Regions from separate parts of the Massilia sp. KIM genome, predicted to be linked through region 1. Evidence: predicted binding sites of a transcription regulator. Region 1 holds the regulator's gene; each other region holds the start of a gene.
The links. The regulator sigma-54, encoded in region 1, starts transcription at its own class of promoters, with help from an activator protein. The targets are predictions, from matches to a motif close to TGGCANGNAANCTGCTTT.
Positions count from the first base shown of each region.

Region 2: a site for sigma-54 is predicted at 1,609-1,626, ahead of B0920_RS26165 (EDSAP-1 family PEP-CTERM protein). Genes of this name have one in related genera too.
Region 3: a site for sigma-54 is predicted at 1,876-1,893, ahead of B0920_RS12930 (ANTAR domain-containing response regulator). Genes of this name have one in related genera too.
Region 4: a site for sigma-54 is predicted at 1,430-1,447, ahead of B0920_RS15420 (VPLPA-CTERM sorting domain-containing protein). Genes of this name have one in related genera too.

Region 1 is NZ_MVAD01000003.1:203,433-206,635, reverse strand. Features, by position in the region: gene lptA (lipopolysaccharide transport periplasmic protein LptA) at 1-448, shown strand, start outside; gene lptB (LPS export ABC transporter ATP-binding protein) at 448-1,203, shown strand; gene B0920_RS21170 (RNA polymerase factor sigma-54) at 1,206-2,681, shown strand; gene hpf (ribosome hibernation-promoting factor, HPF/YfiA family) at 2,740-3,093, shown strand; gene B0920_RS21160 (enoyl-CoA hydratase/isomerase family protein) at 3,191-3,203, shown strand, end outside.
Region 2 is NZ_MVAD01000004.1:398,178-401,380, reverse strand. Features, by position in the region: gene B0920_RS24395 (molybdopterin biosynthesis protein MoeY) at 1-320, opposite strand, end outside; gene B0920_RS26165 (EDSAP-1 family PEP-CTERM protein) at 534-1,532, opposite strand; gene B0920_RS24385 (nucleotidyltransferase family protein) at 1,753-2,844, opposite strand; gene B0920_RS24380 (HprK-related kinase A) at 2,841-3,203, opposite strand, start outside.
Region 3 is NZ_MVAD01000001.1:2,971,538-2,974,740, forward strand. Features, by position in the region: gene B0920_RS12925 (CmpA/NrtA family ABC transporter substrate-binding protein) at 1-1,190, opposite strand, end outside; gene B0920_RS12930 (ANTAR domain-containing response regulator) at 1,212-1,865, opposite strand; gene B0920_RS12935 (S9 family peptidase) at 2,481-3,203, shown strand, end outside.
Region 4 is NZ_MVAD01000002.1:143,334-146,536, forward strand. Features, by position in the region: gene B0920_RS15415 (multidrug effflux MFS transporter) at 1-587, shown strand, start outside; gene B0920_RS15420 (VPLPA-CTERM sorting domain-containing protein) at 595-1,398, opposite strand; gene prsT (XrtA/PEP-CTERM system TPR-repeat protein PrsT) at 1,589-3,203, shown strand, end outside.

The DNA.
Region 1 (3,203 bases):
CATCCTGACCGGCAACGTGGTCGTCACCCGCGGCACACTGGTGCTCAAGTCCGACCGCGCCCTGGTGAAGGAAACCCCGGAAGGCTACATGAGCGTGACCCTGACCGCGAACCCGGGCAAGGTCGCCACCTTCCGCCAGAAGCGCGACGGCGGCCCCGACCTGTGGGTCGACGGCCAGGCCCAGCGCATCGAATACGAAGAGCGCACCGAGGTCGTGAAGCTGTTCTCGAACGCGATCGTCAAGGAGCTCGAAGGCCAGCGCGTGACCAACGAGATCACCGCGCCCTTCATCGCCTACGACAACCGCAAGGAAGTCGCCACCGTGCGCAACGACGCCAGCGGCGAGAGCAAGGTCGGCGGCGGCCGCGGCACCCTGATCCTGGCGCCCAAGCGCGCGGCCCCGGCACAAGGCGCAACGCAGGGCGCGGCCCCGGCAGGGAAGCAGTGATGGAGGCCCGCGACTGCGGCAGCACCTTGATCGTCAAGGGGCTGCAGAAAACCTACGGCAAGCGCCTGGTGGTGCGCGACGTCTCGCTGCAGGTCGACTGCGGCGAGGTGGTCGGGCTGCTGGGGCCGAACGGCGCCGGCAAGACCACCTCCTTCTACATGATCGTCGGCCTGGTGCCCTCGGACGCCGGCAGCATCGACATCAACGGCACCGACATCTCGAGCCTGCCGATCCACCGGCGCGCGGTGCTGGGCTTGTCCTACCTGCCGCAGGAGGCCTCGGTGTTCCGCAAGCTGACGGTGGAGGAGAACATCCGCGCCGTGCTCGAGCTGCAGAAGCAGGACGGCAAGCCGCTCACCAAGGAGCAGATCAACGAGCGCCTCGACACGCTGCTGGCCGACCTGCAGATCGAGAAGCTGCGCGAGAGCCCGGCGCTGGCGCTGTCGGGCGGCGAGCGGCGCCGCGTCGAGATCGCGCGCGCGCTCGCCACCAATCCCCGCTTCGTGCTGCTGGACGAGCCCTTCGCGGGCGTCGATCCGATCGCCGTGATCGAGATCCAGCGCATCGTGCGCTTCCTGAAGGAGCGCAAGATCGGTGTCCTGATCACCGACCACAACGTCCGCGAGACGCTCGGCATCTGCGACCGCGCCTACATCATCAACCAGGGCGCCGTGCTGGCCTCGGGCCGGCCCGACGACATCATCGCCAATGAATCCGTGCGCCGCGTCTACCTGGGTGAACACTTCCGCATGTAGACATGAAACAGTCCCTGCAGCTACGCACTTCCCAGCACCTTGCACTGACGCCGCAACTGCAGCAGTCGATCCGCCTGCTGCAGTTGTCCACGCTCGAGCTGCACCAGGAGATCGAGCAGATCCTGTCCGATAATCCGATGCTGGAGCGCCTCGACGATCCGCTCGACCGCTCGGTGCGCCTGCTGGCAGATGGCGCCATCAATAACGCGCCGCCCAATGGCGAAGCGCCGGCCGCCACGCCCGGCGCGGCGGAAGGCGAGGCCGCGCCGGCCGAGCACGCCGACGGCGCGGACGGCGCCGCCGAGGGCGGCGAGCGCGAGCTGCACGATGGCGACTGGGGCGAAGGCGGCGGCGGACGCGGCGGCGACGACGAGGACGGCCGCCCGCAACTGGAAGCCAGCAGTGTCACCCTGCGCGAGCACCTGATGGAACAGGTGCGCACCACCGGCTGCTCGGCGCGCGACCGCGCGCTGGCCGAGCTGGTGATCGACGCCCTGGACGACAACGGCTACCTGGAAGAACCGCTGGACGAGATCCACGCGCGCCTGCCGGAGGAACTCGAGATCGAGATGGACGAGCTGCGCTGCGCCCTGGCCCTGGTGCAGAGCCTGGACCCGATCGGCGTGGGCGCGCGCAGCGCCGGCGAATGCCTGGCCCTGCAGATCCGCCGCATGCCCGGCGTGCCCCTGGTGACGCGGCGCCTGGCCCTCAAGATCGTCGAGGGCTACCTGAGCTGGTTCGCCCAGCGCGAATACAGCAAGCTCAAGAAGGCGCTGGACTGCGACGACGAGGACCTGCGCGAGGTGCAGGCCGTGGTGCGCGCCTGCAATCCGCATCCGGGCGCGGCCTTCGCGGCCAACGTCTCGGACTACGTGGTGCCGGACGTGATCGTGCGGCGCGCCAAGAGCGGCTGGGCGGTGTTGCTCAATCCGGACGTGATGCCGCGCCTGCGCGTGAACAGCCTGTACGCCTCGCTCATGAAGCAGGGGAAGTGCGAAGGCATGAACGCCCAGCTGCAGGAAGCCAAGTGGCTCATCAAGAACATGCGCCAGCGTTTCGACACCATCCTCCGTGTGGCAGAGGCCATCGTCGAGCGCCAGAAGAATTTCTTTTCGCACGGTGCGGTTGCCATGCGGCCCCTTGTTTTACGTGAGATAGCTGATACACTAGGTCTACACGAGAGCACAATTTCCCGTGTCACAACGCAGAAGTACATGCTGACCCCGCACGGCATGTTTGAGTTGAAATACTTCTTCGGAAGCCATGTCGCCACCGAGGCGGGGGGAGAAGCCTCTTCGACGGCGATCCGCGCGCTCATCGCGCAATTGACAGGAGCAGAAGACCCTAAGAATCCATTATCCGACAGCAAGATCGCGGAGATGCTCGGGGAACAAGGCATGGTCATTGCGCGCAGGACGGTCGCGAAATACCGTGAAGCGCTCAAGATCCCTCCCGTCAGCCTCCGCAAAGCCTTGTAACAGCGCTGCCCACTCCTGCCTTGTGCCTGGGCGGCGCGACATCTTCAAAGGAGTGTGTATGAACCTCACAATCAGTGGACACCATCTCGAAGTGACCCCCGCTATCCGTGAATACGTTCAGAATAAGCTCGAGCGCATCATTCGGCATTTCGATCAAGTGATCGACACCCATGTCTTCCTCTGCGTCGACAATCTCACTGAGAAAGAAAAAAGGCAAAAAGCGGAAATCAACCTACAGGTATCGGGGAAAACCCTGCACGTGGCCAGTGTCGCGCAAGACTTGTACGCCGCGATCGATACCCTGATGGATAAGCTGGATCGCCAGGTTCTGAAGCACAAGCAAATGCTCCGCAGTCATGACCACATGGCGCTGAAGCGCCTGCCGGAAAACGGCGACGTCGCTGCAGCCTGATCGGCCGCAGGGCACCACTAGCAAGGGCGTCTGAGGGGACGCCCTTTTTGCATCCGTGTTCTGTAAAATGCTTATCTTTTCAATCACAGAACACGCCATGACCGACCACG
Region 2 (3,203 bases), on a different contig from region 1:
AAGGGGCTGGGCGCGACCGCGCCATCCTCGAGGAAGCGCACCTCGAACTTCGCCTCGGTCGGCGCGCCGCCCTCGAGGCGCTTGACCTCGGTACGCAAGCCGAACCTGGTCGCCGCGACCGACATCGTTTCGAGCAGCGCACCGTAGGAAATCTGGCTGGGATGGCCGTCGAGGTCGTACACGCAATCCTCGCGGGTATCGAAGCAATGCACGACCAAGTGGTCGGGGCCCAGGATCTCGAAGCGCCAGACCTGGGTGTTGTCGCCGCTCGGCGCCCAGCGCGCGAGGTCCAGGATCTGCTCGATCTGACTTGTGTTCATGGTTTACTCTCGACTGTCTCGAACAACGCGGTCAACAGCGTTGCAAGTTGCATTGTGTAAATCGAGGATCATGATAACGCAGTGAGTGGGACCGGAGAGCATTTTGTGCATGCAGGACAGCGAAAGCCCCCATGGCGGGGGGCGCCCTGCCGCCCATAAAAAAAAGCAGTTCCGGCAAGGCCGGAACTGCTTTGATTGCTAGCGCCGAAGAGCTCAGGCTTTGCGCTGGCGGCGACGGCCCATCAGGCCCAGGCCACCCAGGCCGAGGCCCAGCAGGGCGAGCGAGCCCGGTTCCGGCACGGCCTTGCGGGTCGAGTCGGTCGAGGTCATCGCCAGGGTCAGGGTGTAGGAGCCTGCATTCAGGATGCCGGTCATGGCGCGGAAGGCGCCCAGGGTGGCGAGGTCGGAATAGTTCGATTCGCCGGCGGTCAGGCGGCTGATCGACTGGTTCAGGTTCTCGGCATCCAGGTATTCCATGCCGCCGATCAGGCCGGTCACGCCGTTGGCGCCGCCGGCACGGCCGTTCGGAGCCCAGCTGAACACGGTCTCGCCTTCCATGATCGTCGAGCCGTCCGGCAGCGTGCCGCAACCAACGCTCGAGGCGCAGGCGATGGTCAGGCTGGCGCTCAGGGTACCTTGTGCGAAGGTGCCGGTGGTCGGCTGCAGGAAGGTGCGGATCAGCGGGTCGGCGAGGAAGCTGAAGTCCAGGGTCGCGCCTTGGCCAGCGGTGAAGCTGGCCGTAAAGCCGGTCGCCGAGGAGTTGGTCGAGGTACCCGATGCCGAGCCTGCGTCGCGCAGGTGGCTTTCAGCGATGGTGTAGGCGTTGAACGGCAGGCCGCCACCAGGGCCGTGTTCGATCAGCGCGTCAGCATAGGAGTAGTTGGTCGCTGGCAGGGCGCGGCCCACCGGGGTGATCGTACCGCCGGTGAATGCGGCGTTGTTACCGAGCACCGGGTTCGAACCCGGGGCCACGGCGATATTGGCGTCCGAGATACCGGTGCCGCCGTTCGGGCCTGCGCCGGCGCCGTTCAGGATCGCGCTGGTCGAGGAGGTATCGACCGAGGCGAAGAAGCTCACGTTGGTCGTGACGATGTTGAAGTTCTGGATGTTCATCGCAGCCAGTGCGTGCGAACCTGCCTGAGCGCTGCCTGCAGCACCAAGCATGACCATGGTCGAGGCTGCGGCGACCAGTTTCAGTTTAAGGTTTTTCATGTGTAAGTCCTCGTTGTGCGTTGCAATCAGCAGTAATATTCGTCGAGCTCGCTTTGTGTTGACGCTCGATCATCATTAAGCAACTAGCGTGCCAGAAAATTTTTTACTTTATTATTCAACAACTTGTAAATTCCGGCCGCCGGCTATCGCGACAAAGCCGGGTCAGGTGTAAAAAAAATCGACAGCTTCCAGGCCTGGGAGCGGCGGCCAAGGGCGGCGGTCAGACGCCAGCTACCTGCTGCTTCTTGGAAACAAACGCCTTGCGTGTCAGGTGCCGCGCCAGCAGCAAGGGCGGCATGCGCAGCCAGTTGCCGCGGATGTAGAGGAAAAAGCGGGCGATCGGGCTGAGCCAATCGTCGCAGCTCGGGTGCTGGGGTCGCAGGGCGCGCTCGAACAAGCCGTCCATCAAGGCCAGCTGGGGGGCGGCGGGAGCGGCCGGCGCCATGGCCTCGAGCACCCGCTGCGGCACAGACGTGCCGAGCAAGCGCCTGCCGTAGCGGAGGGCGTAGAACAGCGGGCGTCCGAGCTCCAGCTCGCGCGCGCGGCGCGGCAAGGCATCCCAGAAATCCTCGCTGGCGCCGAAGTGGGCAAACAGGCGGTGCAGGTCGTACAGGCCGCGCAGTCCATGGTGGAACTCGCCCTCGTAGAACAGGTGGACCGCGCTGTGCAGCACCATGTCCACCGGAGCGAGGGTGCGCAGCCGCGGCTGGCCCGGCACCGGCAGCGCAGCCCGCCACAGCTTGGCCGAGTCCGGCCGCGCGGCCGCGGTACGCGGCAGGATCGCGTGGTGCACGTCGAGCACGGTCTGGCGACGGGCGTGCTGCATCGGCGGCAGCTCGTGCATCCACTCGCGATAGTAGCGCTGGTCGTAGGGGTCGGGATTGCTGGTGACCCAGCCTTCCAGCATCAGGGCCGCCTCGACCTCGCCCAGGTGCTCAGGGGGAACAAGGATGTCGATGTCGGAGAACAGGCGGCCGCGCGCCGGCGGCAGGTCGGCCAGCGCGTAGGCGGCGCCCTTGAGCAAAAGCAGCGGAACGCCCAGCGGCTCCAGCAGCCGCGCCAGTTCGCCGACCTCCCACGTCAAGCCCTGGCGGTGGCGCCGCATCAGTGGCGGCAGCCAGGCGAACTGTTCGCGCACCGGGGCCGGAAGCCGCTCCAGCAGCCCGTGCTCCTCGGCCAGGGCCAGAACGGTCGCGCTCATCTCCGCGCGCTCGGCCTGGCGCAACAGCAGGTCCCAGTCGGCCAGCCCGAGCGCAGCCATGGATTCCGGCGCGCGCAGGACCTGCAGCAGCGGCGAAGCCTGCGCCTTCATGCGGCCGCCATGCGATCGAAGAGCGCCAGCGCCTCGTCCAGGTGGCCGTAGCTCAGCTCGAAACCGGGCGCGGCCTCGACCAGGCCGGCCAGGGCCTCGAAGCCCTCGCGTCCAAGGAGGCCATAGTTGAAGCTGTTCTCCGCCACCCGCGTGAAGGTGCGCGCCGGCGCGAGCGTGTCCATCTGCACGGCCGCGCCGGCCACGTAGCGCGGGAACACGATCCAGCCCGGACGGGCAGCTTCCTCGGCGCGCTGCACGCTGTCGCGCGGCGCCTTCAGGTGGGCGATGGTGCCCTTCGCGGTGTCCCTGACTTCGGGGCTGAACACGGCTTGCGGAGCGAAGGCGCGGATCACGCCGAT
Region 3 (3,203 bases), on a different contig from region 1:
CTTGGATTCCCGCCTTCGCGGGAATGACGGGCAGGGGGCGCAAAACTCGAAGCGTAGCCCTCGGGATCACTACCATCCCACACCTTCCCATCCATCAGCGTGGAACTGCGCAGTTCCCCCTGCGGCAGCGGCGTCCCGCTCAGTTCCGCCGCTTCGCGATACAGCTTCACCCGGTTGACCGAGCGCGCCACCGCCAGGTAGTCCAGGTCTTCCCGCAGCAGGCCCCAGCGCCGGTGCTGGGTCATGAACCACATCCCATCCGACAGCCAGGGAAAGCTCGCCTCGCCGTCCGCGTAGAAGCGCAGGCCGTTATGACCGCGCCAGCCGCCGCACTCGCTGTGGCGCCCGGCCAGGCAATAGGTCAGCACTTCGCGCGCCGCGTTGACGTAGGCCGGGCTGGCCAGCACCTCGGCCGCCGCCTCGCGGTTGGTGCGCGAGGCATCCAGCCAGCGCGCCGCTTCCAGCAGGGCCGCGACCATCGCGCGGCAGGTGTTCGGATGCTTGTCCGCGAACTCGGCGCGCGTGCCCAGCACCTTGCCCGGATGGTTGGGCCACACCTGCTCGCTCGACGCGGCCAGCACGCCGGCCCCATCGCGCACCGCGCGCTGGCCCCAGGGCTCGCCCGCGCAGAAGCCGTCCATGTGCCCTGCCGCGAGACTGGCCGCCATCTGCCCCGGCGGCACCGTCACCAGCTGGCAGTCGATCCCGGGATCGATGCCGGCCGCCGCCAGCCAGTAATACAGGAACATCGCGTGGTTCCCGGTCGGGAAGGTGTGCGCCAGGGTCAGGCGGCGCCGCTCCGCGTGCAGCAGGCGCGCCAGCTGGGCCGGCTCGTGGGCGTAGTTCGCCAGCCGCCGCGACAGCGTGATGTTCTGCCCGTTCTGGTTCAGGTTCATGAGCGCCGCCATCGAGCGCTGCTGGGTGCCGATGCCGGTCTGGACTCCGTATAGCAGGCCATACAGCACCTGGCCCGCGTCCAGCTCCCCTCCCAGCAGGCGGTCGCGCATGCCGGTCCAGGACAGCTCGCGGCTGAGCGCGAACTTGACGCCGTACTTCTCGTCCAGCCCGAGCACCGAGGCCATCACCACCGGCGCGCAGTCCGCCAGCGGCATGAAGCCGATGCGAACGGTGTCGATCTCGGGTTGGTCCGATCCGGCGGCCCATGCGCCGCCTCCTGCCAGGTCTGCCATAACTCTCCTTTGCCCGCGGCCTCAGCCGAGCAGGTCTTCGACGTCGAGGATGCGCTGGGCGATCTCGGCCAGCTTCATGTTCTTGTTCATGGCCAGGGTACGCAGGCGCTGGTAGGCCTGTTCCTCGGTCAGCTTGTAGCGCGTCATGAGCAGGCCCTTGGCGCGGTCGACGACCTTGCGCTCGGCCAGCTTCTGGCGCGTGTCGGACAGCTCTTCCAGCAGCTTCTGCTCGCGCCGGAAGCGCGCCAGCGCCACGTCCAGCACCGGCTTCACGCGCTCCGGCTGCAGGCCCGCCACGATATAGGCCGAGACCCCGGCCGCCATCGCCGCGTCCATGCTGGCCGGGGCGTCGTCCTCGGTGAACAGGACGATGGGGCGGCGCTCGTCGCGGGTGGCGATCACGATGTGTTCGAGGACGTCGCGCGCGTCGGATTCGCTGTCGGCGATGATCAGGTCGGGCTGCAATTGGGCGATGCGCTCGGGCAGGAAGACGTCCGCCGGCAGCGAGGCGACCAGGTCGTAGCCCGACTCGAGCAGCCCAATGCGCAGCGCGGCGCTGCGCCGGGCCTGGGCGGCCAGGGCTTCGTCGGGGTCGGCGCCCGCGACCGTGGCGGGCAGCACGACGACGATGCGCAGGTGCGGCAAATGGGGTGAAGCACTGTCTGGCGATTTCATGCCAGCAGGTCATGCAAGATTCGCACCACCCACCAAAAGACACAGTTCCCTTCGCCCTTCTTATTCACGCCGGCTCGGGCGAGACATTCGCGCAACAAATAACTGCCGTGGAGCAACATCGACAACTATTCACCGTTCGTATCGATGGAATCACGAATCTAAAGTTTTCTTATGACGAAATTCTTCCTATACTGCAACGCAACATCGCAGCATTTACCGGAGAAACCCATGACCGCCACCACCAACTTCATCGCCGCCGCCCTCGCCGCCATCCGCGCTTTCTCGCAAGAGCTCTACGCCGCCCACGGCGGCTGGGCGCCTTCGGTGCGGGGTTGATCATGAGCCTGCTCGAATACGTCCCCATCGCCTTCGCCGTGCTGGTGATCGTCGGCCGCGTCGCCATGTTCCTGCCGCGTCCGCCGAAAGGCCCCTACACCGCGATCTGATCGCCGCCCGCGGCATTGCGCCGCAACATGGCTTTCCTCCCGAGCGCCGCCCATGCAGCCGCATGCGCGGCGCTACGTCTTTACGACAAAAATCCCGCCTGTATTGACGCATCGCAAAGAGTCGCCTGAGCTAGAATGCAGTTCGAATTTTCTGGCAAGAAAGCAAACCATGACGATGCGACCACCCGTATTCTTACTCGCTGCGCTGCTGGCGCTGCCGGCTGCGGCCTCCACCCCCATCACCCTCGACCAGGCCATGGCCCACCCGGACTGGATCGGCAACCCGGTCGAAGCGGCCTGGTGGAGCTGGGACGGCAAGCAGGTGTACTACAAGCAGAAGCGCACCGGCTCGCCGATCCGCGACACCTTCCAGGCCCTGCCCCAGCCGCGCCGCGTGGCGGACCCCGAGCTGGGCAAGCTCGACAGCCCGGACCTGATCTATAGCCGCGACCATAGCCGCATGCTGGTGCTGCGCAATAACGACCTGTTCGAGCGCGACCTGAAGAGCGGCGCCCTGGTGCAGATCACCCGCGGCGCCAGCAAGCTGGAAGCGGTGCAGTACACCGCCGACGAGCGCGGCGTGCACTACCGGGTCGGCAGCGACTGGTATCTGTGGGACCGCGCCAGCAAGGTGGTCGGCCCGGCCGCCCTGCCGCGCGCCGCCAAGGACCCGGCCGCGCCGGACGACGACAGCCTGCGCGCCATGCAACTGCGCCTGATGGCCACGCTCAAGCGCCAGAAGGACGAGCGCGACGCCCTGCGCGATCGCACCGACGAGCTGCGTCGCATCGACCCGAGCATGGCGCCGGCGCCGGTCTACCTGGGCGATAAGGTCGTGATCGAGGACAGCGGGCTGTCGCCGGACGGCCGCTGGCTGATCGTCGCCACCGCG
Region 4 (3,203 bases), on a different contig from region 1:
TGTTCCACATGAAGGCGGGGGTGACGGCGCTGAACTTCGCCGGCCTGTTCCTCTACATCGCCGCCGCGCCCGTGATGCTGCCCGAAAGCCTGGGCCTGGGTCCCTCGCAGTTCGCCTGGCTGTTCGTGCCGACCGTGAGCGGGATCTTCCTTGGCGCGCTGGCGGCCAACCGCCTGGCCGGCAAGATGGACTTCGCGCGCCAGATCCGCATGGGCTTCTTCTTCATGCTGGGCGCGGTGGTGTTCAACGTGAGCTTCCACCTGTTCCTGCCGCCTTCGCTGCCGTGGTCGGTGGCGCCGATGTTCTTCTTCACCTTCGGCAGCTCGATCATCGCGCCGGGCGCCACCCTGCTGGCGCTGGACCTGTTCCCGCACATCCGCGGCACCGTGGCCTCCTGCCAGTCCTTCGTGTCGACCCTGCTGGGCGCGATCGTGGCGGGCGTGGTCGCGCCGCTGCTCTCGCATTCGGTGCTGGCGCTGGCCCTGGGCCAGGCCGGGTTCGCGCTGCTGTCGCTGGCGTTCTGGGTGACCGCGCGGCGCTACCGCCGGCGGATGCTGAGGATGGGAAGGGACGCGGCGGGCCGCTGAGCAGGATTCAGCGCGGCGCCGCCGCCATGCGGCGGCGGACCAGCAGCATGCCGCCCAGGCCGGCGGCCAGCAGCGGCAGCGAGCCTGGCAGGGGCACGCCCTTGCCGAGCGAGGTCATGCCCTCGATCACGTCGTTCTGGCAGGTTTCGCCCCAGTGCATGGCCAGGGTCGAATAGTTCGCCAGGCCGCTGTTGGCGATGTTGATGCTGAAGGTCAGCGACTGGTCGGCCAGCACCTTCCAGGTTCCCACCAGGCCGGTGTTGCTCACCGTCGAGGAACTAGTCTTGACTCCCGTCGCCTGGCCCTCGCGGTAGGTGCAGTCCACCCCCAGCTTGCAGCTCATGAAGGATTCGGTGTTGCGGATGTTCTGCGCATTCGTAGCGCCGTTCAGCTCGTACAGCTTGAAGGTGCCGCCGGTGTTGCTGAAACGGTTGTCCAGGGCGAAGCCGTATTCCCACAGGGTGCCGTTGGAGGCATTGTCCTTGGCGTGGTGCACGTCGGTGCCGAAGGGATTCCATTTCTCCGCCAGGAACAGGTCGCCATACCCGATGCCGCCCGAGGCCATGTTGGGCGCGACGCCTGCGTGACCGGCGAAGTTGGTCGAGATCACGATGGTCAGCACGTCGCCGACCCGGGTGATGTTCGCGCCCTTGATGTCGTACACGCTGCCGCCGATCACGTCGCCCGAACCGTGGTCGTTGCCGCCCCAATAACCGTCGACGGCGGAATCGCTGATGTCTCCGGCGTGCGCAGCCTGGGCGGCGAGCAGCGACAGGGCGGCCAGGGCACTGGTGAGCAAGGGTTTCATCATGGTCGAGGTGTCAAGGAATGGTAGGCAGGGCGATGCATAAATCATGCCAATTGGAAATTTCTAGCAAAATCAAGCGCTTGCTTTTTTACCCGCAAAAACAACAGTGCCCGGTGTAAAAATTTCCGACGAGATTGACTGGCGTTAAAGCAACAAATCATAATCGATCATAAACACCTCGTCGAGAATAATGATGTCCGAACAGCAAGTAAAACGTCGCATCTGGTCCACACGGTGGATACTCGGCGGCGCCGTCCTCGTCGGTGGGGCGGCGCTGGGAAGCGCGCTTTACCTGCAGGCCCGGCAGGCGCCGGTGGCCGAACTGCGGCGCGACGCGACGCTGCGCCAGCAGCGCGGCGACTACGACGCGGCCATCATCCAGCTCAAGAACGCGATCGAGGCGCAGCGCGGCGACCCTGCGCTGCGCCTGCAACTGGCGCGGGTCTATCTCGACAGCGGCGATTCCGAGTTCGCCGAAAAGGAAGCGCGCGAGGCGATGCGTCTCGGCATTCCCTCCGCCGAAGCCAGGCCGGTGCTGCTCCAGTCCCTGCTGCTGCAGGCCCGCTACGACAAGGCCCTGGAAGAAAGCGAGGGCGTGGCCGCCGGCGGCGACCCCGTGCTGCGCACCGCGCGCGCCGACGCCCTGCGCGGCCTGGGCCGGCTGGACGAAGCGCGCCAGCTCTACGAAGCCGTGCTCGCCGAGGCGCCGGGCACGGTCTCCGCCATGGTCGGCCTCGGCCGGCTGGCCCTGCGCAGCGGCCGCGCCGACGAAGCGGCGACCCTGTGCGCGCGCGCCCTGGCGGCCCGGCCCGACGACGCCACGGCCCTGCTGTTCCAGGCCGACCTGCACCGCAGCGCCGGGCGCGGCGCGGACGCGATGCGCGTGTACGAGCGCATCCTGGCGCTCAACCCGGGTCACCGCTCCGCCCACATCCTCAAGGCCGACCTCGCGATCACGCTCGGCCAGTACGAGCAGGCGCGCAAGGACCTGGACGCGGCGCGCAGGCTGACCCCCAACAGCATCCTGCTGGCCTATACCGAGGCCCTGCTGAACTTCTCGCAGGGGCGCCACGAGCCGGCCCAGGAAGCCCTGCGGCGCCTGCTGCGGGTCGCGCCCGACCACATGCCCAGCGTGCTGCTGGCCGGCGCCCTGAGCCTGAACCTGAACGAGCCCTATCAGGCCGAGAACCACCTGCGCCATTACCTGAAGTACGACCCGGACAACCTCTATGCCCGCAAGATGCTGGCCGCCGCCCTGCTCAGGAGCGGCCAGACCAAGGAGGCGATGGCGGTGCTGGCGCCGCTGCTCGAAGCGGGCGGCAAGGACGTCCAGCTGATGGCGCTGGCGGCCGAGACCCACCTGCAGGCCCACAGCTTCGGCAAGGCGGTCGAACTGTTCCAGCAGGCCAGCGCGCTGGCGCCCGAGGTGGCGGAGCTGCGCGCTTCGCTGGGCTTGAGCAAGCTGGGCGCGGGAGAACTGGAGAGCGCGCTGGGCGACCTGCGCGCCGCCACGGAGCTGGATCGCGGCGCGGTCGACGCCGGCGTGGCCCTGGTGCGCACCGAGATGCGCCTGCAGCGCCTGGACCGCGCGCTGGCCGCGGCCGAGAGCCTGGCGGCGGCGCATCCGCGCAGCGCCGTGGTGACCGACCTGAAAGGCAGCGTGCACCTGGCCATGGGCGAGCAGGACAAGGCGCGCGACCATTTCGAGAAAGCGCTGGCGCTGCGCGCCGACTACTACCCGGCGGCCGCCCACCTGGGCGAGATGGCGCTGGCCAGGCAGGACTTCGGCGCCGCGCGCGCCCGCCTGA